3 regions of the Parabacteroides sp. B2-S-102 genome follow, and region 2 is predicted to be linked to each of the others. Evidence: riboswitches for the same ligand, from Rfam matches in the RefSeq annotation. Region 2 holds a riboswitch; each other region holds the start of a gene.
What was found. Region 2 has a riboswitch for cobalamin ahead of NBH07_RS15510 (TonB-dependent receptor). Riboswitches for the same ligand answer to the same signal wherever they lie in the genome.
Positions count from the first base shown of each region.

Region 1: another riboswitch for cobalamin. It lies ahead of NBH07_RS08135 (porin family protein); the one in region 2 lies ahead of NBH07_RS15510 (TonB-dependent receptor).
Region 3: another riboswitch for cobalamin. It lies ahead of NBH07_RS18550 (ABC transporter substrate-binding protein); the one in region 2 lies ahead of NBH07_RS15510 (TonB-dependent receptor).

Region 1 is NZ_JAMOKM010000004.1:296,494-303,768, reverse strand. It holds gene mutA (methylmalonyl-CoA mutase small subunit) at 1-101, shown strand, start outside; gene scpA (methylmalonyl-CoA mutase) at 114-2,261, shown strand; gene coaW (type II pantothenate kinase) at 2,391-3,245, shown strand; cobalamin riboswitch at 3,265-3,467, shown strand; gene NBH07_RS08135 (porin family protein) at 3,760-4,368, shown strand; gene priA (replication restart helicase PriA) at 4,456-6,918, shown strand; gene NBH07_RS08125 (low molecular weight protein-tyrosine-phosphatase) at 6,953-7,275, shown strand, end outside.
Region 2 is NZ_JAMOKM010000013.1:16,154-23,428, reverse strand. It holds gene NBH07_RS15520 (anaerobic ribonucleoside triphosphate reductase) at 1-1,704, shown strand, start outside; gene nrdG (anaerobic ribonucleoside-triphosphate reductase activating protein) at 1,738-2,238, shown strand; cobalamin riboswitch at 2,279-2,487, shown strand; gene NBH07_RS15510 (TonB-dependent receptor) at 2,541-4,556, shown strand; gene NBH07_RS15505 (YncE family protein) at 4,553-5,707, shown strand; gene NBH07_RS15500 (hypothetical protein) at 5,717-6,997, shown strand; gene NBH07_RS15495 (DUF5074 domain-containing protein) at 6,994-7,275, shown strand, end outside.
Region 3 is NZ_JAMOKM010000019.1:62,649-69,923, reverse strand. It holds gene NBH07_RS18575 (zinc-ribbon domain-containing protein) at 1-666, shown strand, start outside; gene NBH07_RS18570 (T9SS type A sorting domain-containing protein) at 698-1,618, shown strand; gene NBH07_RS18565 (formate--tetrahydrofolate ligase) at 1,688-3,355, opposite strand; gene NBH07_RS18560 (hypothetical protein) at 3,741-4,253, shown strand; gene NBH07_RS18555 (precorrin-2 C(20)-methyltransferase) at 4,302-5,006, opposite strand; cobalamin riboswitch at 5,073-5,271, shown strand; gene NBH07_RS18550 (ABC transporter substrate-binding protein) at 5,335-6,498, shown strand; gene NBH07_RS18545 (iron chelate uptake ABC transporter family permease subunit) at 6,508-7,275, shown strand, end outside.

The sequences.
Region 1 (7,275 bases), on a different contig from region 2:
CGGACGACTTGAAGGCTCAAGGTATCGACCAGTTCGTAAATGTAAAGAGCAATGTGCTTGAGACATTGAAAGCATTCAACGCTAAATTAGGAATCGCTTAAGTATAAACAATTATGAGACCAAATTTTAAAAACATAGATATAAAGAATGCCGGATTCGCAGCTACAAACGCTGCCGAATGGGCAAAAGCCAATGGTATCGAGCCCAATTGGAAAACACCCGAGCATATCGAGGTGAAACCTGTATATACAAAAGAAGACTTGGAGGGTATGGAGCACTTGAACTATGCTTCCGGTCTGCCTCCTTATCTACGTGGCCCGTACAGCGGTATGTACGCTATGCGTCCTTGGACAATCCGTCAGTACGCGGGTTTCTCTACCGCTGAGGAGTCTAACGCTTTCTATCGCCGTAACTTGGCTTCCGGTCAGAAAGGTTTGTCCGTTGCGTTCGACCTTCCGACTCACCGTGGTTACGATGCCGACAACGAACGTGTGGTTGGTGATGTAGGTAAAGCGGGTGTATCTATCTGTTCCTTGGAGAACATGAAAGTGTTGTTCGATGGTATTCCTTTGAACAAGATGTCTGTTTCCATGACCATGAATGGTGGTGTGCTTCCGGTATTGGCATTCTATATCAACGCAGGTTTGGAGCAAGGTGCTAAGTTGGAGGAAATGGCCGGTACGATCCAGAACGATATATTGAAAGAGTTCATGGTACGTAATACCTATATTTACCCGCCTGAGTTCTCCATGAAGATTATCGCTGATATCTTCGAGTATACCTCTCAGAAGATGCCGAAGTTCAACTCTATCTCTATCTCCGGTTATCATATGCAGGAGGCTGGTGCTACGGCTGATATCGAGATGGCTTATACGTTGTGCGACGGTATGGAATATCTTCGTGCCGGTATCAACGCCGGTATCGATGTGGATGCGTTCGCTCCCCGTTTGTCATTCTTCTGGGCTATCGGTGTAAATCACTTCATGGAGATCGCCAAGATGCGTGCGGCTCGTATGTTGTGGGCGAAGATCGTGAAGAGCTTCGGCGCTAAGAACCCGAAATCATTGGCATTGCGTACACATAGCCAGACTTCCGGTTGGTCATTGACCGAGCAAGATCCGTTCAATAACGTAGGACGTACTTGTATCGAGGCTATGGCCGCTACATTAGGACATACACAATCTTTGCATACGAACGCATTGGATGAGGCGATCGCTTTGCCGACCGATTTCTCCGCTCGTATCGCTCGTAATACACAGATTTACATTCAGGAAGAGACTAAGATCTGTAAGGAAATCGACCCGTGGGCTGGTTCTTACTATGTAGAGTCTTTGACGAATGAATTGGTACATAAAGGTTGGGCGTTGATCCAAGAGATCGAGAGCATGGGTGGTATGGCGAAAGCCATCGAGACAGGTCTTCCTAAGATGCGTATCGAGGAAGCGGCCGCTCGTACACAGGCTCGTATCGACTCAGGTGTTCAGACCATCGTTGGTGTTAACAAATATCGTTTGCCGAAGGAAGATCCGATCGATATCCTTGAGATTGATAATACAGCCGTACGTAACGAGCAGATCGCCGCTTTGAAGGAGTTGCGTGCTAACCGTGACGAAGCCGCTGTTCAAAAAGCTTTGGCTGATATCACGGAGTGCGTGAAGACGAAGAAGGGCAATTTATTAGAGTTGGCTGTTAAGGCTGCCGGCTTGCGTGCGTCATTGGGAGAGATCTCCGATGCTTGCGAGGTGGTTGTAGGTCGTTATAAAGCAATCATTAGAACTATTTCAGGCGTGTATTCATCAGAAACTAAGAAAGACGCAGACTTCCAGAAAGCTTGCGAGCTTTGCGAGCAATTCGCTAAGAAAGAGGGCCGTCAGCCTCGTATCATGATCGCTAAGATGGGTCAGGACGGACATGACCGTGGCGCTAAGGTTGTTGCTACCGGTTATGCTGACTGTGGGTTCGACGTAGATATGGGACCGTTGTTCCAGACTCCGGCCGAGGCTGCCCGTCAAGCTGTAGAGAACGATGTTCACGTAATGGGCGTTTCTTCTTTGGCCGCTGGTCATAAGACGTTGGTTCCGCAGGTTATCGAGGAGTTGAAGAAATTAGGTCGTGAGGATATCATCGTTATCGCTGGTGGTGTAATCCCGGCTCAAGACTATGACTTCTTGTATAAGGCTGGCGTTGCCGCTATCTTTGGCCCGGGTACTTCCGTATCGAAGGCAGCTTGCCAGATCCTAGAGATCTTGTTAGGCGAATAAATAGCATTTAAACCTTACGGTTTTTTAATAAAGAGAGGCTGGACAATTGATTTTGTCCGGCCTTTTTTAGTATTGTATACGGGTTTATGTACTTTTGTAGCGATTATTCAATTAAAAAGGGAAAGAATCATGGGAATCGTTATAGGTATAGACGTGGGAGGTAGCACGACCAAGATCGTCGGTGTGGAGGATAAGAAGATCAAGAACCCGATGTTCGTGAAAGCTACCGATCCGGTAACCTCTTTATTCGGGGCCTTCGGTAAATATATTTATGATAATAACATCTCACTCTCGAATATAGAGAAAGTGATCTTGACGGGTGTAGGTAGCGCCTATATCGATCAACCTTTATATGGCTTACCAACCGCGAAGACGGATGAGTTCCTCGCAAATGGGCTAGGGGCGCAGTATAATACGGGACTGGATAGCCTGTTGGTGGTCAGCATGGGAACGGGTACCTCTTTTGTCAAGGTACAAGGCTCCACGGTCGAGCATATCGGGGGATTGGGTATCGGTGGCGGAACCATCCTCGGCTTGTCTAAGCTATTATTGAAAACGCATGACTTTCACCAAATAGCGTCTTTGGCTGAGCATGGTTCCCTGAATGATATCGACTTGCATATCCGGGATATTACGCCGCATCCGCTACCCGGCCTGCCGCTAGACGTGACAGCCTCTATTTTTGGAAAAGCGGATGCGAACGCTAAGGTTGAGGATATCGCTCTCGGTATCGTTCATATGGTCTTGCAGACTATCGGGCAAGGAGCTGTTTTCGCCTCGTTAAATGGCGATATCAAGAATATCGTGTTGATCGGTAACCTGACTCGCTTGCCGCAATGCCCGGATATTTTCCCCTGTCTGGAGGAGATGTGCGATGTCCATTTCAAGATACCGGAGTATGCCGAGTATCGCACGGCTATCGGGGCGGCTTTATGTTATATCAGGAACCGGGAATATAGGGATATTTTTTGTGGAAAGTGTTAGGCTACATCAAAACTTTATGTATCTTTGCTACATGCTTTGTTCCCTTTCGGCAATCGCCGGATAGGGATTAAAAGGGAATCGGGTGAGAATCCCGGACAGTCCCGCTGCTGTAAGCTTCATAAACGGGTTGAGCAATACTGTTGCCACTGTTCACTCAAGTGAATGGGAAGGCGCTTAAGACCGGAAGTAAGTCAGAAGACCTGCAAGGCGTGTATATTTTCGACGGCTTCGAGGAAAGGCCGGAAGAGAACGCAAGAACCGTATCCGGTTTTTACTATTCTTTATCCAAGGTTTTCTTATCAAGTCGTCTCATGGTTTCGGATAATTATTTTGCCATAATAATTAGGGAAAGAAGCATGAATCTGACCGACGGGATGAGCTCCGTATGTAAGATGCATGCTTTCTTTGAGTTTAAAGGACTGGGGTATTCCGTGAACACTCTATAGAGAATATTTGTTTATTATTAGAAAAGTGCGTTTATTTGCAACGAGTAATTAACAAAAGAAGTATGAATATGAAGAAAATCGTGGGATTTCTTATGGTTGCCTTGTTAGCGTTGATGGCGCTTCCGGCGAACGCTCAGCTTAAATTCGGTATCAAGGGAGGTGTGAATATATCGTCTGTCCATTTCAACTCGGACGTGTTGAAAGCGGATAACGTAACCGGCTTCCAAGTGGGGCCGATGATCGAGACGACTTTGCCGTTGGTGGGTGTCGGGATCGATGCGGCCGTGTTGTATTCGCAAAAAGGTTTGGAGACGACTTCGGTTGGCGGGGTTAAGACTTCGATGAAGACGGATTATATCGATGTTCCGGTCAACTTGAAATGGAAATTCGGCTTACCGATCGTCAAAGCGTATCTGGCAGCCGGTCCGTATATCGGTTTCCGTGTAGGCGGTGATAAATTTTGGGATATCCCGGGTTCCGTAGCGGATCAGGTGAAGGCGAAGAATTTCAGCGCAGGCCTTAACTTCGGTGCCGGCGTGGAGTTGATCAGCCACTTGCAGGTGGGTTTCAATTATGGTCTGGGACTGACTGATAACTATAGCATTGAGAAGGTGAACCTCTCCGACGGTGCCGGAAAGAATCGTGGATGGTCTATCACGGCAGCGATCTTGTTCTAAATAGGTGAAAATAAAATGAGAGAGGCTGGGCTTTAGAAGTCCGGCCTTTTTTGTTATTTTTGGGCTCGTAATGAAACACCTGTTTGAATGAAATATGCGGACGTCATACTTCCCCTTCCTTTGGAGAATAGCTATACCTATCGGATACCCGAAGATCTGGAAAGAGCCGTGACTCCCGGTTGCCGGGTGATCGTGCATTTCGGGAAGAAACGATATTATACGGCCATCGTCATGGAGGTACACGACCGGGAACCGGTATCCGATTTTGAGACGAAGGAGATCTACGCTTTGCTGGATGCCACTCCGGTGCTCCGCCGTCCGCAACTCCGTTTCTGGAAATGGATATCTTCTTATTATATATGTAAGCTGGGCGACGTGTATAAGGCGGCCTTGCCTTCCGGCTTAAAGTTGGAAAGCGAGACGGCGGTTACTTATAATGAGGATTTCGAGGCTACCGCCCCCTTGCGCCCGAACGAGCAAGCGGTACTGGATGCCTTTAGCGGGGTTTTGAAATTGACGATCTCGGAGTTGGAGAAGAAGACCGGTCTCCGAAATGTTGTCCCGATCGTCTCTTCCTTGATGGTGAAAGGGGCGGTTGAGGTGAGCGAGGAGCTAAAGCGAGGATTCGTTCCCAAGACACAGGCGTTTATCCGTTTGGCCGAAGCTTACTGGGATGAGACGAAATTGCAGGCGGTGTTCGAAGAATTGAAAAGGGCGAAGAAACAAGAGCTTCTGTTGGTCAGCTTCTTGGATTTAAGCCATACCTTGAATCCCGCTTTATCGAAGGAGCTTTCCAAGAAAGAGCTATTGGAACGCAGTGGTTATACCTCTGCGGTATTGGAGGGTCTGCTGAAACGGGGTATCTTGGAGAGTTACGAGAAAGAGGTGGGTCGTTTACAAGTATCCGTCTGCCGCTTGCAAGAGCCGAATCCGCTCAGTCCGGCGCAAGAGAAAGCCTACGGAGAGATCCATGAGGCTTTCAAGACGAAGGAGGTTTGCTTGCTTCATGGCGTGACTTCCAGTGGTAAGACCGAGATATACGTCCGTTTGATCCATGAGGTCTTGCGGCTGGGGCGGCAGGTTTTATATATGTTGCCGGAGATCGCTATCACGACCCAGATCACGGAACGGCTGGCGAAATTATTCGGGGATAAGCTATTGGTCTACCACTCTAAGTTCTCGGACAACGAGCGGGTGGAGGTCTGGAACAAGCTGCTGCATAGCGACGAGCCTATGCTGGTATTGGGGGTCCGTTCTTCCCTCTTCCTTCCGTTTAAGGACTTGGGCTTGATTATCGTGGACGAGGAGCATGAGAATACGTATAAGCAGCAAGACCCGACACCCCGTTACCATGCCCGTAACGCTGCCATCGTCTTGGCGGGTATGCACGGCGGTAAGACCTTATTGGGTTCCGCCACCCCTTCCATCGACTCTTATTTCAACGCTACGGCGGGGAAATACGGTCTGGTCGAGCTATCCACCCGCTACGGTGATTGCTTGATGCCGGAGATTATTACGGTGGACGTGAAGGAGCTAAAGCGCAAGAAGATTATGAAAGATACCCTTTTCTCCCCCCTGTTGGTGGAGAAGGTGCGGGAGGCTTTATCCCGGGGTGAGCAAGCGATCTTGTTCCAGAACCGCCGGGGATTCGCCCCGATGATCGAGTGTCGGGGGTGCGGGTGGGTGCCTCATTGCGTGAATTGCGACGTTAGCCTTACCTACCACAAGGCGCATAATCAGCTGGTTTGCCATTATTGCGGTTATACCTACCGCTTGCCGCAGGTATGTCCAGAGTGTAAGGGGACGGAGTTCAAGATGCAAGGCTTCGGTACGGAGAAGGTAGAGGAGGAGATCGCTGGGCAATTCCCAGCGGCGAAGGTGGAGCGGCTGGATTTCGATACGGCCCGTACCCGCACGGCTTACGAGCGGATCATCTCGGATTTCGAGAAGGGGAAGACACAAATCTTGATTGGTACCCAGATGTTGTCGAAGGGATTGGATTTCGGGAATGTCAGCGTGGTCGGAATCTTGAGCGCCGATAGCCTGATGAATTTCCCAGACTTCCGGGCGCACGAGCGGGCTTATCAATTGATGGTACAGGTTAGCGGACGTGCCGGACGACGGGATAAGCGGGGTACGGTGATCTTGCAGACTACTCAGCCGGAGCATCCTTTGATCCGTATGGTGCAGCATTTTGCTTATAAGGAAATGGTGAGCTTGCAATTGAGCGAGCGTAGTATGTTCCGTTACCCGCCTTACTACCGTTTGATCGTCTTGATCCTTCGGAGTCGGAATGAGGAGGCTTTGCAGGAAATGTCTGCTTTATACGCCGAGAAACTTCGTGCTCGTTTGGGTGAGCGGGTGTTGGGGCCGGTTACGCCGCCTATCACCCGGGTACAGACGCTTCATATCAAGAAGATCGTCTTGAAGATCGAGATATCCGCCGGGATCGCTCCGCTTCGTGAGATATTGGAGGGTATTCATACTGAGATGCAAGGATATGTACCGTTTAAGCAGTTGCTGGTTCATTATGATGTGGACCCGGCTTGAGAATTGAAAATGGAGAATTGAAAATTGAAAATTAATGGAAAGGAGCTTAGTGATGAAGGAGGAGAAGGTACGGTTGTTGTTTGTGTGCTTGGGGAATATATGTCGCTCTCCGTCGGCGGAGGCAGTAATGAAGAGGTTGGTGAAGGATGCGGGATTGGGAGATCGGATTGAGATCGATTCCGCCGGGATCACCGGGTATCATGAAGGAGACCGGGCGGATTCACGGATGCGGGCGCATGCGGCCCGTAGGGGATATGTGTTGGATTCGATCTCCCGTCCGGTACGTCAGTGGGACTTCCATGACTTCGATTTGATTATCGGCATGGACGACCAAAATATAACGGACTTGAAACGGAT
Region 2 (7,275 bases):
TTGACCTGCGTACAACACCCGTTGGATCGCATCTTGAAATACGGGTTCTCCGCCGGTCATGGCGAATCACGTCCGGCTAAACGAATCGAAACCGCTAGTATCCTTGGCTGTATCTCTCTGGAGACCGCCCAAAACGAGATGCATGGCGGACAGGCGATACCGGCGTTCGATTTCTACCTAGCACCTTACGTACGTAATAGCTTTATCGAGGAAGTAAAGACCTTAGAGGATTTATACGGGCAGGATTTCTCCCACTTATATAATAAGCCTATCGACGATTACCTGACACAGACCTTGGATGGATTAAGCGGTGATAGACGGGTTATACAACATGCCATCAACCGCACGGTAAGCCGTGTACACCAATCGATGGAGGCTTTTATCCATAATATGAACACGATCCATTCCCGTGGAGGCAACCAAGTGGTATTCAGCTCCATCAATTATGGGACCGACACCTCGGCGGAAGGTCGTTGCATCATCCGGGAGTTATTAAAAAGTACTTACAGAGGCGTAGGTAACGGCGAGACCGCTATCTTCCCGATCCAGATATGGAAAAAGAAACGAGGCGTAAGCTATCTGCCGGAAGACCGCAACTACGATCTTTACCAATTGGCCTGCAAGGTCACCGCCCGTCGTTTCTTCCCGAACTTCTTGAATCTCGACGCGACCTTCAACCAAAGCGAGGATTGGAAAGCGGACGATCCTCAGCGCTATATCCACGAGGTAGCGACCATGGGATGCCGTACTCGTGTATTCGAGAATCGTTTCGGACCGAAGACTTCTATCGGACGAGGTAATCTCTCTTTCTCGACGATCAATATCGTGCGATTGGCTATCGAGTGCATGCAAGTGGAGAATAAGGAAGAGCGTATCGCCCTATTTTTCGCTAAACTGGATCATATGCTGGAACTTACGGCTCGTCAGTTGCATGAGCGTATGGAGTTCCAGAAAACCGCTTACGCGAAGCAATTCCCGTTGTTGATGTCTTCCTTGTGGTTAGGCTCGGAGAAGTTGAAACCCAACGATTCGATAGCCTCCGTTATCAACCAAGGCACCTTGGGTATCGGCTTTATCGGACTGGCCGAATGCTTGGTAGCCCTTACCGGGAAGCATCATGGCGAAGATGAGGATTCGCAAGCCTTAGGCATAAGGATCGTTACGTATATCCGGGATCGCGCCAACCAATTCTCGGAGCAATACCAACACAATTATAGCGTACTGGCAACTCCGGCTGAAGGCTTGTCCGGCAAGTTCACGGGAAAAGATCGTAAGAAGTTCGGATCGCTCCCCGGTATCACGGATCGGGATTATTATACGAACTCTAATCACGTCCCGGTATATTATAAGTGCAGTGCCCGTCATAAAGCCGAAGTGGAAGCTCCTTATCATGATTTGACTCGTGGTGGCCATATCTTTTACGTAGAGATGGATGGCGACGCTACCCATAACCCCGAAGCGATCATGCGTGTCGTGGATATGATGGATAAATACAATATCGGATACGGTTCCGTAAACCATAATCGTAACCGTTGCCTGGATTGCGGCTACGAGAACTCCACCCCGAATCTGGAAGCCTGCCCGAAATGCGGCAGCAAACACTTGGACAAACTTCAACGTATCACCGGTTACTTGGTAGGAACCACCGACCGTTGGAACAACGCCAAGCTATCCGAGCTGAACGACCGCATCACCCACAACTAATTTTCAATTGTCAATTGTCAATTTTCAATTACCATGTTGTCTATCATAGATATCATCGAAGATACCACCGTAGACGGTCCGGGATTCCGGACCGCCATCTATGCGGCGGGTTGCCCGAACAAATGCCCGGGTTGCCACAACCCCGAATCATGGGACATCCATAAAGGGAAGAAAGTAAGAACGGAAGAGATCGTGGAGAAAGTGCTGGCTGACGAGTTCGCCAACGTCACCTTCAGTGGTGGAGATCCCATGTTCCAGCCGGAAGGCTTCACCGAGGTAGCCAAGGCGATCAAGGAAAAAAGCCAAAAGACGATCTGGTGCTACACGGGATATAAATTCGAGGACCTGATAAAGAACCCGGCACAAGCCGCCTTATTATCCTATATCGACGTATTGGTAGATGGCCGCTACAAACAAACCCTTCGGGATGAGAGCCTTTTATTCCGGGGAAGCAGCAACCAACGGTTAATTGACGTACAAGCTTCTTTAAATAAAAAGGAAATCGTAACATACAAGTACAACCCTTTCATTTAAGGAAATTCTCCAATTATAACCCGGATATTAACAAGATTTCATACCTTTGTCCCGAATTGGTTCCGTTTCACCCAACCGGGGTTACGGATTAAATGGGAATCAGGTGTAATTCCTGAACAGTCCCGTTGCTGTGAAGCTCTATTTCAAACATTCCGGAAACACTTTCGCCACTGGTATATAAGGATATATATCGGGAAGGCTTTCGGGATGGGAGTCAGTCAGAAGACCTGCCAGTTAGGGAGAAGTCGTTCGCGAGGACAGAGCGGCTTGGTACGAATCATTTTCTAAACAGGTTTTAAATAATGGTGTTATCCTTTGCTAGAAAGGGATACCTCGCTTGCGTATTATCGATGCTGGCGATAGGTATGTCCCATGGACAAAGCAAACTCGACTCTATCCAACACTTGGACGAAGTTACGGTCACGGCCCGGAGTTTCAGCTTTAAAGAGGTAATTCCTTCCCAAAAACTATCGGGGAAAGAATTACAAAATTTGAACAGTCACACGGTAGCGGATGCTTTACGCTACTTCTCGGGTGTCCAATTGAAAGACTATGGGGGCGTAGGAGGTATCAAGACAGTAAATATCCGAAGTATGGGAACGAACCACATGGGTGTTTTCTACGACGGCATCGAATTAAGCAACGCGCAAAACGGACAAGTAGACCTTGGAATGTATTCCTTAGACAATATCGAGGAGATTTCTTTATACAATGGCCAGAAGAGCGATATTTTCCAATCCGCAAAAGATTTCGGTGCGGCCGGTACGCTTTATCTGCGTTCTCGTCGTCCTCGTTTCGAAGATGGAAAAACAACGAATATCCGTGCCACGATGAAAGTCGGTTCTTTCGACGTTATCAACCCCTCGGCGCTGTTTGAATATAAGATATCAGAAAACATAGCCGCCTCTTTCAGCGCCGAATGGTTAAGCGGAAGCGGTAAATACAAATTTCGTTACCGCCGTATCAACCCTGCCGGAGAGATCGCTTACGATACGACCGCCGTCCGGGAAAACGGGGATATCAACGCCACCCGCCTAGAGGCCGGATTGTATGGCAAGATGAGCGACGGTACTTGGAATCTTAAGTTCTACAACTACAATTCCGAACGAGGTATCCCGGGGGCTATCGTAAACAACGTATGGCGACGCGGCGAACGAGTATGGGATACGAACTCTTTCATGCAAGGCTCCTATATCAAAGAAATCAATAGTAAATTCAAGACACAGGTCAATGCGAAATACGCTTTCTACCGTACGCATTATGTGAACAACGACGACAAGCTGATTCATGTAGATAACCTGTATAAGCAACGGGAGATTTACCTATCTTCCGCTAATGTCTACTCCATCCTCTCGAACTGGGATGTCTCTGCTTCTTACGACTTGCAATGGAACAAGATGAACGCCGATATGTATGGATTCGTTTACCCGGAACGCTTCACCAACCTCCTTTCGGTCGCTACGGCGCTCCGGTTAGGAAAAGTAAAATTACAGGCCAGCGGACTGGCGACTTTTATCAACGACCGTGTAGAAGAAGGCCCCGCACCGAAAGCCCGGCAAATCCTTACACCCGCCGTATTCGCCTCCTACAAGCCGTTCGAGAAACAAGACTTTAATGTACGCGCTTTCTATAAACGGATCTTCCGTATGCCTACCTTCAACGATTTGTATTACGCCGATATGGGAAACTCCAAATTAAACCCGGAATACGTAACCCAATATGATGCCGGCTTCGCTTACACGAAAACATGGGAGAACTATCTTTTCTATCGCTTCAAGATACAGGCGGATGGTTATTACAACAAGGTGAAAGACAAGATCATCGCTTACCCCAAAGGCCAGCAGTTCCGTTGGACGATGCTGAATTTGGGTAAGGTAGAAATCAAAGGTATAGATGTCAGTACGGAAACGACCGTCAATCCGGTAAAAGATTTGTTCGTCACGCTACGCGTACAATACACCTATCAAAAGGCCCAAGACTTCACGGATCCCTCGGATACCTATTACGGAGATCAAATCCCTTATATCCCTTGGCATAGCGGCTCCGCCATCGCACAAGCCTCTTTCAAGGGATGGAACCTCAACTATAGTTTCATATATGTGGGAGAGCGGTATAACCAGCAGGAAAATATCAAATACAATTATACGCAACCGTGGTACACCAGCGACATCTCCTTGTCGAAAGATTTGAAATTCAAATTCGGACTTATCAAGGCTGCCGTAGAGGTAAACAACCTGTTAAGCCAAGACTACGACGTGATCCTGAATTATCCGATGCCGAAACGAAATTACAAAGTGTCTTTAACGATCGAGATATGAAAAGACATACATTATATATAATAGGTATCCTGATCGGTTGCGCTTTTTCATCCTGCCGTAAGATCGAGATCGTAGTTCCATCGGAATACGAGCTGGTCTCCGATGGTATCCACCCCGAGGCGAATCCTCAAGGGATGTATTTAGTGAACGAGGGGAATATGGGAAGCAATAAATGTACGCTGGATTATCTGGATTACGTGAACGGTTATTATATCCGTAACCTCTACTCGGAACGGAACCCAAACGTGGTCAAGGAGTTGGGCGATGTAGGCAATGATATCCAGATTTACGGAAGTAAGCTATATGTTGTAGTCAATTGTTCCCATAAAGTAGAAGTATTGGACGCCCGGACTTGTGAGCGGATCACGCAAATAGACATTCCTAACTGCCGGTACATCCGTTTTTACCGGGGAAACGCCTATGTAACCTCTTATGTCGGCCCCGTGCAAATCGACCCGAATGCTCCACAAGGAGCCGTATATCGGGTAGACACGACCAGCCTGAAAATAGACGCTAAAGTCATTGTCGGCTACCAGCCGGATGAATTAGAGATTTTGGGTGAATATATCTACGTAGTGAATTCCGGAGGCTATCGTGCCCCGGAGTACGACAATACGGTTTCCGTCATCGAACTAAACCGTTTCAAGCAAGTCCAAAAGATTCCGGTAGGGATCAATCTGCACCGTATCCGTGCGGATAAATACGGTAAATTATGGGTAACTTCTCGGGGAGATTACGATACGGTACATTCCAACCTGTATGTACTGGAAAAGCGAAAAGGATATAATGAGATGGTGGTTACCGATACCCTGAATATCCCTTGCTCCAACCTTTGCATCAGCGGAGATTCCCTCTTCTATTACAGTACGGAATGGAACGTGAATACGCAGAGTAACAGCATCTCGTACGGAATCATAGATGTCCGTACCAAAGAGGTGATCAGCACGAACTTTATCACCGACGGTAGCGAGAAAGACATTCGTATCCCATACGGGATCATGGTCCATCCCTATACGAAAGACATCTTCGTCACCGACGCCAAGAATTACGTATCCAGCGGAACCCTCTATTGCTACGATAAGAACGGGATACGGAAATGGGGCGTACGTACCGGGGATATCCCCGCCCATATGGTTTTCCTTTATAAATAGAACAGCGTTATGAGACAAGTTTTATATCTATTCATTTCAGGTTTCCTAGCATTTCTATCCTGTACCCAAGACAAGATACAGATGGTTAGCTTGGGTATCGATGATGTCTATTATCTGCCCCGCATGAAAACTTATCTACTCAGCCCGGCCTTTACCGGCGACGAGTATCGGTGGACACTTCACCGGAACGGGACGGACTCTCTCGTATCTACCGAACGTTCTTATATCTTCCTCGCAAAAGATACGGGCACCTATCAGATGACCTTCGAGATCATCGATAAGGAGACCCCCTATAAGCACGATTTTCGTTTCGAGGTGATGCAGGAGGAAATAGAATATAGCCCTTATTTATCCAAAGTGTACGACTTTTGTCCCGCACCGGGTCAGTTTGTCAATACGATGCCCGAATACGAGGAAGGCGATACGAAAGAAACCATACTGAAAAAGGTAGAGGAGAATATCTCCGGTACGAACGACGTGATGATCTCCCTCGGAGGATACGGAGGATATGTTATCTTTGGTTTCGATCATACGGTCATCAACGTCAAAGGGAAAAAGGACTTTATGATCCTCGGGAACTCTTTCTATTCCGACCTACCGGAGTATCAAGAGAAAAAGGGAGGCAGTTGCGAGCCCGGCATTGTCATGGTCTCTTTCGACACGAACCAGAACGGCTTACCGGACGACGAATGGTACGAGCTGGCCGGTAGCGAGTACTATAAACCGGAAACCGTCAAGAATTATCGTATTACCTATGATCGCCCGGATCCCGACAAGATTCCCGAGCCGGACATGAGCCAGCAATGGAGTGATGCCACCTATCTGTCGTGGAAGGATAACCAAGGCAATACCGGCTATTTGCCAAAAAACGTGTACCACACGCAGAGCTATTATCCGGAGTGGATCGAGGAGAGCACCTTGACTTTTACCGGAACCAGATTGAGGGATAACGCCACGGACGAAAGCGGTACAGGCAAATACTACGTGCTCTACTCCTATCCATGGGGATATGTAGATAACCACCCGAACGATTATCAAGATCTAAATAGCTTCGATATCGAATGGGCCGTAGATGCGGAAGGTAATAAAGTAGAATTACCCGGTATTGATTTTATCAAGGTGTACACGGCGGTAAACCAATATTGCGGTTGGATCGGGGAAACCTCGACAGAGATCATCCGTGCGCAGGATTTACACATCGTCCCCCCCTCCATCATCGTTCCAGATCCGGTAAGCGAGCAAATGAAATTACAATATGATCAAGCAATCCTAAAAATAAAAGGCTTATGAAAAAGACGATTACCTTATTTCTCTGTACGTTCGCCACGAGTGGCCTAATGGCCCAAGGCAACACCTCATGGATGGTCGCCGGCATAGATCCGGCCCAAATGAGGGATGTACCGTCACAATCTTCCATCCTGCGTTCTACGGATATGGATTACAGTCAGGGTACATTTATCGTAAACGAGGACTGGTACGGCCATCAGAACAGCACCGTCAATTTCCTCACCCATGATGGGGAATGGCACTATCGTGTCTTCCAGACCGAGAATCCGGGTCATGAGCTG
Region 3 (7,275 bases), on a different contig from region 2:
TTGGGACGTGTTACGGACAGTTTGCTCGGGGCGCTCCCCGGAGCTGACGGGATAAAGAGCCTCACCAACATGTTTCTCGATATCTCGTTGGGGTATGTGGACGAGTGCTGCTTAGGTTACACCTTTTACCATCCGGCTCAAAACCCTTATAAATCGGCGGCAGATGGTGTCATTATCTATTTTCAGAACTGGAAGACGTTGCTCAAGGATGCGGCGAAGACAACGGGGATGGTCATCTTATCGTTCGTGGTGGTTACGTTGATTGCGTTTATCCTCTTCGGTGGATTGTTCCGCTTGTTCGGCTGGAGCGGTTTCATGGCTTTCATTATTTCATTGTTGTTCGCCTATACAGTAAAGTCTGCCTTTATTGATAGCTGGATCTTGGTGAAAATGATGAGCAGCTATATGCAAGTAGCTCCCGCCACGCAAGTTACTTTCGATCTGTATGGTAAGTTGAGCGGCTTGTCCGGTAAGTTCAAGGAGCTTTTCAAGAAAGGTAACGAGATGCCGCAACCGAATCCCACCGCTACTTCCGCAGCACAAGATCCTTTGCGACCGCAGATACCGGGACAGGTCTCAACGCCGGAAAGCCGCTTTTGCCCTCAATGCGGAATGCAATTAGCTCCGACCGCTACATTTTGCGGGAATTGCGGAGAAAGGTTATAGTTTTTAAGTTTAATCGTAAAAAATCAAGAATATGAAACGAGTATTATTTACATTGGTAGCCTGTTTAGTAGGTATTTCTTCATTGATGGCGCAATCATTCTCTCTTCCGGGGTATTTGTTTGGAAGATGTCCGGACTATAGTATTACCTATGACAAGAACGATGCGCAGGAACAGAAAGATGTTTATATATGCGATGGTAATAAAAGCGTGGTTCGTATAGACAGTTATAAATGGAACTCAAGTTCGTCTGATTGGGTATATGATGGCAAGACCGTGATGGAGAATGATAACCAAGGACGCACTTTGGTCGCTATCTCTTATTCGGCAGCCGACGTGGCAGGCGAGAAAACAGAATACACTTATACCGGAAATGGCTATGAGAAGTTCTCCGTCACTTCCTCCAGCTTTGAGGGAGGCGCATGGAAAGCCGAGGCGAAAGTGGATATAGAAGCCACTTTCAACAAAGATAAATATCCGGTCTCGATACTCATGACAGGTACGGCTGAGGGAGAGACGTTCAAGATGAAAATGGAGTGGTCTTACGATAAGAATGTCACGAAAACCTCGTCTTCCATTGATTTCGGTGGTAGTTGGATGCTTATGTCAGAAAGCAAGACGGAGATCGTGGACGCGGGAAACCCGATGATTTCGAAAAATTATCAGAAAATGTATTTCCCCGCTGAGACAAGCTGGGAATATTCAGGAAAGACACATGACTATTTCAATGGAACAACCTCTATCGCTCCTGTAGTAGAGGAGAACGAACTGAAACTTCATATTTATGGAGATGTGTTGGAAGTACAAGGAACGGAAAGCGGGATTTCTATTTATGCGATAACTGGAGGGAAAATGGCAGAGAGTAAGTCGAATCGTATTGACATCTCTCGCTTGCCAGCAGGAATCTATTTGCTAAATACAGCTAGAGGTTCTATAAAGTTTATTCATAAATAAGCAAAAGTAAGGTGCGCCTTACTGAATGTGTGAGGCGCACCTTTTTTATTTGAATCGTTTTACTGTCTATTAACTCAATCCCTCAATCATGCCATCCACGATATCGATCTTTCGGGCTTGCGGCTCTTTCGGGAGTCCCGGCATACGCATGATCTCGCCCATGACGACAACGATCATCTCGGCTCCGTTATTGATGATTACATCTCGTACTTTTAGTTCGAAATCTTTGGCGACCCCATAAGCTTTCGGATCGGAAGAGAATGAATATTGAGTCTTGGCGATACAGATCGGATAATGGGAAATACCCAAGCTTTCGATCTGACGCAATTTTTTATCGGCCAAAGTCGTATAAACAATCGAAGAAGCTCCGTATATCTTCTGGGCCACTTTTTGTACCTTCGTACGGATCGGATCATTCAGATCATATGTATATTGTAAAGGAGCGGAAGGATGATTTTCGATCGTATCAACCACTAAGCGGGCAAGCTCCGTACCCCCTTCACCGCCTTCGGCGAAAACGTTATTCATGGCGAATCCAACCCCTTTCTCCTCGCAATGCTCAGCCACTAACGCAATCTCCTCGTCCGTATCGGTAGCGAAACGGTTGAAAGTAACGATTACTTGCTGGCCGAAGCTCTTCATATTCTCAATGTGTTTATCTAAGTTAGCGAATCCGTTCTTTAATCCTTCGATATTCGGTTCCTTGATTTCTTTCTCCGGAACGCCACCATGAAGTTTCAAGCTCTGGGCAGTCGCTACGATGACTGTCAGTTTCGGTGAAAGCCCCGCTTTTCTACATTTGATATTAAAGAATTTCTCCGCGCCCAGATCAGCGCCGAAACCAGCCTCCGTAATCACATAATCTCCATAAGTAAGAGCCATTTGGGTGGCCGATATGGAATTACATCCATGGGCGATATTAGCGAAAGGACCTCCATGTACAAATGCGGGAGTATTCTCCGTTGTTTGTACAAGGTTCGGCAGTAATGCGTCTTTTAGCAATACGGTAATAGCTCCGGCTATGCCAAGATCATTTACCGTGAAAGGCTTATCTTCGTTTGTATAACCCAATAAAATATTTCCGACACGTCGTTTCAAATCCTCTATATCCGTAGCCAAGCAAAGGATCGCCATGATCTCTGAAGCGGGAGTGATGTCAAATCCGGTCTCGGTAGGGACACCGTTCGCCGAGCCGCCTAGACCCGATACGATGTTACGTAAGCTACGGTCGTTTACGTCAAGAACCCGTTTCCATTTGATCTCCTTCAATCCCTCGCAGGTGTTGCGGGTCTGATAAATATAGTTATCCAATAAAGCGGTAATCATATTGTGGGCGGAAGTAACCGCATGAAAATCCCCTGTAAAATGCAAGTTGATGTTTTCCATGGGAAGCACTTGGGCATATCCACCTCCGGCAGCACCACCTTTCATGCCGAAACACGGGCCAAGAGACGGCTCACGTAAAGCGACCACCGCTTTCTTCCCTATTTTATTCAGCCCTAAAGCCAGACCGATCGAAACCGTAGTCTTTCCGATTCCCGCTTTAGTGGGAGTGATAGCGGTCACTAAAATTAAATTATGCTGGTCCATTTGCTTTTTATCGATCAAATGGATAGGAACCTTGGCAATATACCTGCCATAATTTTGTACTTCCTCACGAGGGATACCTAACGTTGTCGCAACTTCCTTAATTTTACGCAAGTCTGTTTCTCTTGCTATCTCAATGTCCGATTTCATGTGCTTTATGTAAGTTTATATAGTTTGAACAAAGTAAATCTAATTTATTATAATAACAAAATGATACGGAACAAGGTTTTCCCCCTTTATGGAATAATAAGATTGTGTTATTTTGATATTTTTGTGCGAAGATGGCGAGGATCTTGCTTTTTGTGATAGCTGTCAGGCTTGAAATTAAACTTTTTGTAAAGTGAGCTTTGCAAAAATCATACGTTTTGCTTGTTGTACTTTTAAAGAATTATAAAATAGTCTTTAAAATTATTCATCTGTAATAATTTGATTAATTTTGTGATGTCACAACGATAAAAAGAAACCTAAGAGTGTGATAAATTGAAACAGATAAGAGACTAATAACATTAGCAATATAATATGTAAATTTAAGGTTATGTCAACAGTAAGATTTAGTCAGGTTACATTTGCTACTAAATCGTGGGTAGCAGAAGCATGGGAAAAGATGGTAGTGGAATTGTTTAGCGGTCGTGTCGTAGCGGAAGTCAAACAATTGGATGAAGTATGTGAATCAAAGTGGGAAGTAGAATTGAAGAAGCTTCAAAACGAGGTTCATTCTTTATGTCATCATGCGATCCATCAATTGCTCCCGATAGCCGGCTCTTATCAACAGGCGTTACTGGATGACGTTGCCCAAGCCTATACGGTATACGCTCCGGAAGAAGCAGAGTCTATCTTCAACCGGGGAAACCAAGCGATCGAGGATATCAAAGGACATGTATCGGGTATTCGCTACAACGCTTGTAAAATGCGTGAGGCGAACCGTAAAGTAAGCGAGTTGGAAGATATGCACGCAAAAGCGGTCATGTACCATAATTCAGTGAAACCTTATATGGATACACTTCGTTTCCATATCGATCAGCTTAAGCATATATTGCATGTAGCGTAATAAGATGGGCTGTCCGGGTTTGGTTACTCTCCGGGCAGCCTTCTTCTTTTAGCGAGGTTGGATAATCAGTAGGGAGAAATAGGGGAAATCCTTGGAATGTATAGTGGCGATATCAGTAGTATAATATTCTTTTCTTGTTCCTACATTCTCGAAATAATGAAAAACCGCCTTATCCGCATACTGCCGGATACAAGTATGAATAGCCTCTTGGCAACCCGGTAATTTCATGATGACGATGATCATTCCATTTTCTATTTTTGCCGAAAGTTCATCGAACGACGCAGTCCCGGGGATTACGTTAATTTGCTCCTCTTGTTTTACGATATGTATCCCGGCCAAGGCACCTGCCGCTATAAATGCCGGAATTCCTGCGATTCGATCTACCGGGATTCCTGTTTCCTCGAATTTATCGTATACATATTGTATAGATGAATAAAAACCAGCGTCTCCCTCGGCGACGATCACGATTTGTTTCCCTTTCAAATATTCAGCTTGGGCATCCAGAAACAATTTGTTATAAGCGTTTAACGCATCTGTCCGTTCCTTACTCATTGGCAAAATAAACGGATGGATCAAGGATTCGTCTACCTCAATAGCTTTCAATATATCCGTCGCCCGAGATATGATTCCATGCTTGCCTTGTGTAGCAGGACAATAGATAATATCAGCCTTTTGTAATGTTTTAAGCCCTTTCAGCGTAATTAATTCCGGATCACCGGGACCTAATGAGACGAAGTGAATAGGATGATTCATGTGTATCTGTTTTTATTTGAAACGCAAAAGTCCTTAAAATTGTGGATGTATACAAATATTCTTACTACTTTTGTCACTGTAACAGGCTCCGCTTATCTCTTTTTCCGGGAGGCGGATTAAAAGGGAACCGGGTGAGAATCCCGGACAGACCACGCTGCTGTGAACTTTTAAACATTCGGACAATACCTTGGCCACTGGTTTTGTAATCGGGAAGGCGTCCTGAATGGAAGTAAGTCAGAAGACCTGCCGGTTCATAAATAAATGTTGCTGTCCCGTGGAGCAGGACGAGAGTAACTGTCAATGATCAACTGTCAATTAAACAAGGATTATGAATAAGTTTATAGCGGGTGGATGCTTGCTTTTATCGGTATTGACTTTATCATGTACTTCAGGTATCCGTGAAAAAGGAGAAATAGGGAAGACGGCTTCCGTAGAGCAATCTGCGTTCTCGCAAGAGCAGGTTAAGCCTTTATACGCCCAAGGATTCAAGCTTACCTATGCGGATCAATATCTCTTGGCTGATATCCAAGATCCTCAAAATGAGGAAAGCACCACGTTTCATTATGCGTTCGTGAAAAGAGGTGCGAAACCCACGGGGATTCCCGCTGATTATACGGTGATAGAGCTTCCTATCCGAAGCGTTATCTGTATGACTTCCCTGCAATTATCGAACTTTATTAAATTGGGTGCCTTGGATAGGGTCGTTGGGATTACCAGTACACGGCATTTGTTCAATAAAGAGATGAACGAACGCCTGAAAGAAGGTAAAACCGCTAAGATCGGTATCGAGGGGAATTTCGATAACGAGGTTATCATGAGCATGAATCCTGATTTGATCCTTGTATCGCCATTCAAGCGGGGAGGCTATGAGACGCTGAAAGACGTGGGTATTCCCTTGATTCCCCATTTGGGTTATAAGGAGACTACGCCATTGGGACAGGCCGAGTGGATCAAGTTCGTAGGCTTGCTGTTGGGGATAGAGAAAGATGGCAATGAGCGTTTCGCCACCATCGAGAAGAGGTATAATGAATTAAAGGAACTTACGGCGGATGGTAAGGTTAAAAAACGTCCGATCGTTTTTAGTGGCGAGTTACGGGGTGGAAACTGGTATGCCGTAGGAGGAAAGAGCTTCTTAGCGCAACTTTTCAAGGATGCCGGCGCTGATTATTTCTTGAAAGATGATGAGCGATCCGGTGGTGTTACATTAGACTTCGAGACGGTCTATAACCAAGCGGACGACGCTGATTATTGGCGTATCGTGAATAGTTTCCCGGGAACGTTCAGCTATGAGGCATTGAAAGAGCAAGATCCTCGTTATGAGGATTTCCGTGCGTTCCGGGAGAAAGGAATTATCTATTGTAATATGAAGAACACGCCGTTTTATGAGAGTATGCCGACAGAACCGGAGATCGTCCTAGCGGATTTGCTTCATATCTTTCATCCGGATTTATTACCGGATCATGAGTCGGTCTATTATTCTCGACTTAAATAAGGAACACTGATGAGACATTCAAATACCCTATGGATGCTGGCGATTGTCACGGCTATTTTTGTTCTAATCTTTTTGAATTTGGTGTTGGGGTCAGTCTCTATTCCTCTTCAATCGGTTTGGCATATTATCTGGAATTTAGGAAATGAGCCTATTACATGGCAGAATATTATCTGGAAATCCCGACTACCACAGGCATTGACAGCGTTGGTAGCGGGAGCTGGCTTATCCATCAGCGGCTTACAGATGCAAACCGTTTTCCGTAATCCATTGGCCGGACCTTCGGTCTTAGGTATCAGTTCGGGAGCGAGCATGGGTGTCGCTTTCGTGGTGTTGTTAAGCGGTAGTTTAGGGGGCGTTGCCTTGAGTAAACTTGGTTTTATGGGGGAGATCGCCTTATCGATAGCGGCCGTGATCGGTTCCTTATCCGTGATGGCGCTGATCGTGTATGTTTCCCAAAAGGTAAAAGGAAATGTCACGTTGTTGATTATCGGTGTGATGATCGGTTACGTGGCAAACGCCGTGATCGGTGTACTTAAATTCTTTAGCGTCGAGGAGGATATCCGTGCATACGTGATTTGGGGATTGGGTAGTTTCGCCCGTGTTTCCGGTAATCAGATGACGTTGTTCGTGATTCTTATGACAATCTTGATCCCTCTCTCGTTCCTGCTTATCAAGACCATGAACTTGATGCTTCTTGGGGATAGCTACGCACGCAATTTGGGACTTAATATCAAGCGGGCCCGTTTGTTGGTTATCACCTCGGCTGGGGTCCTTACG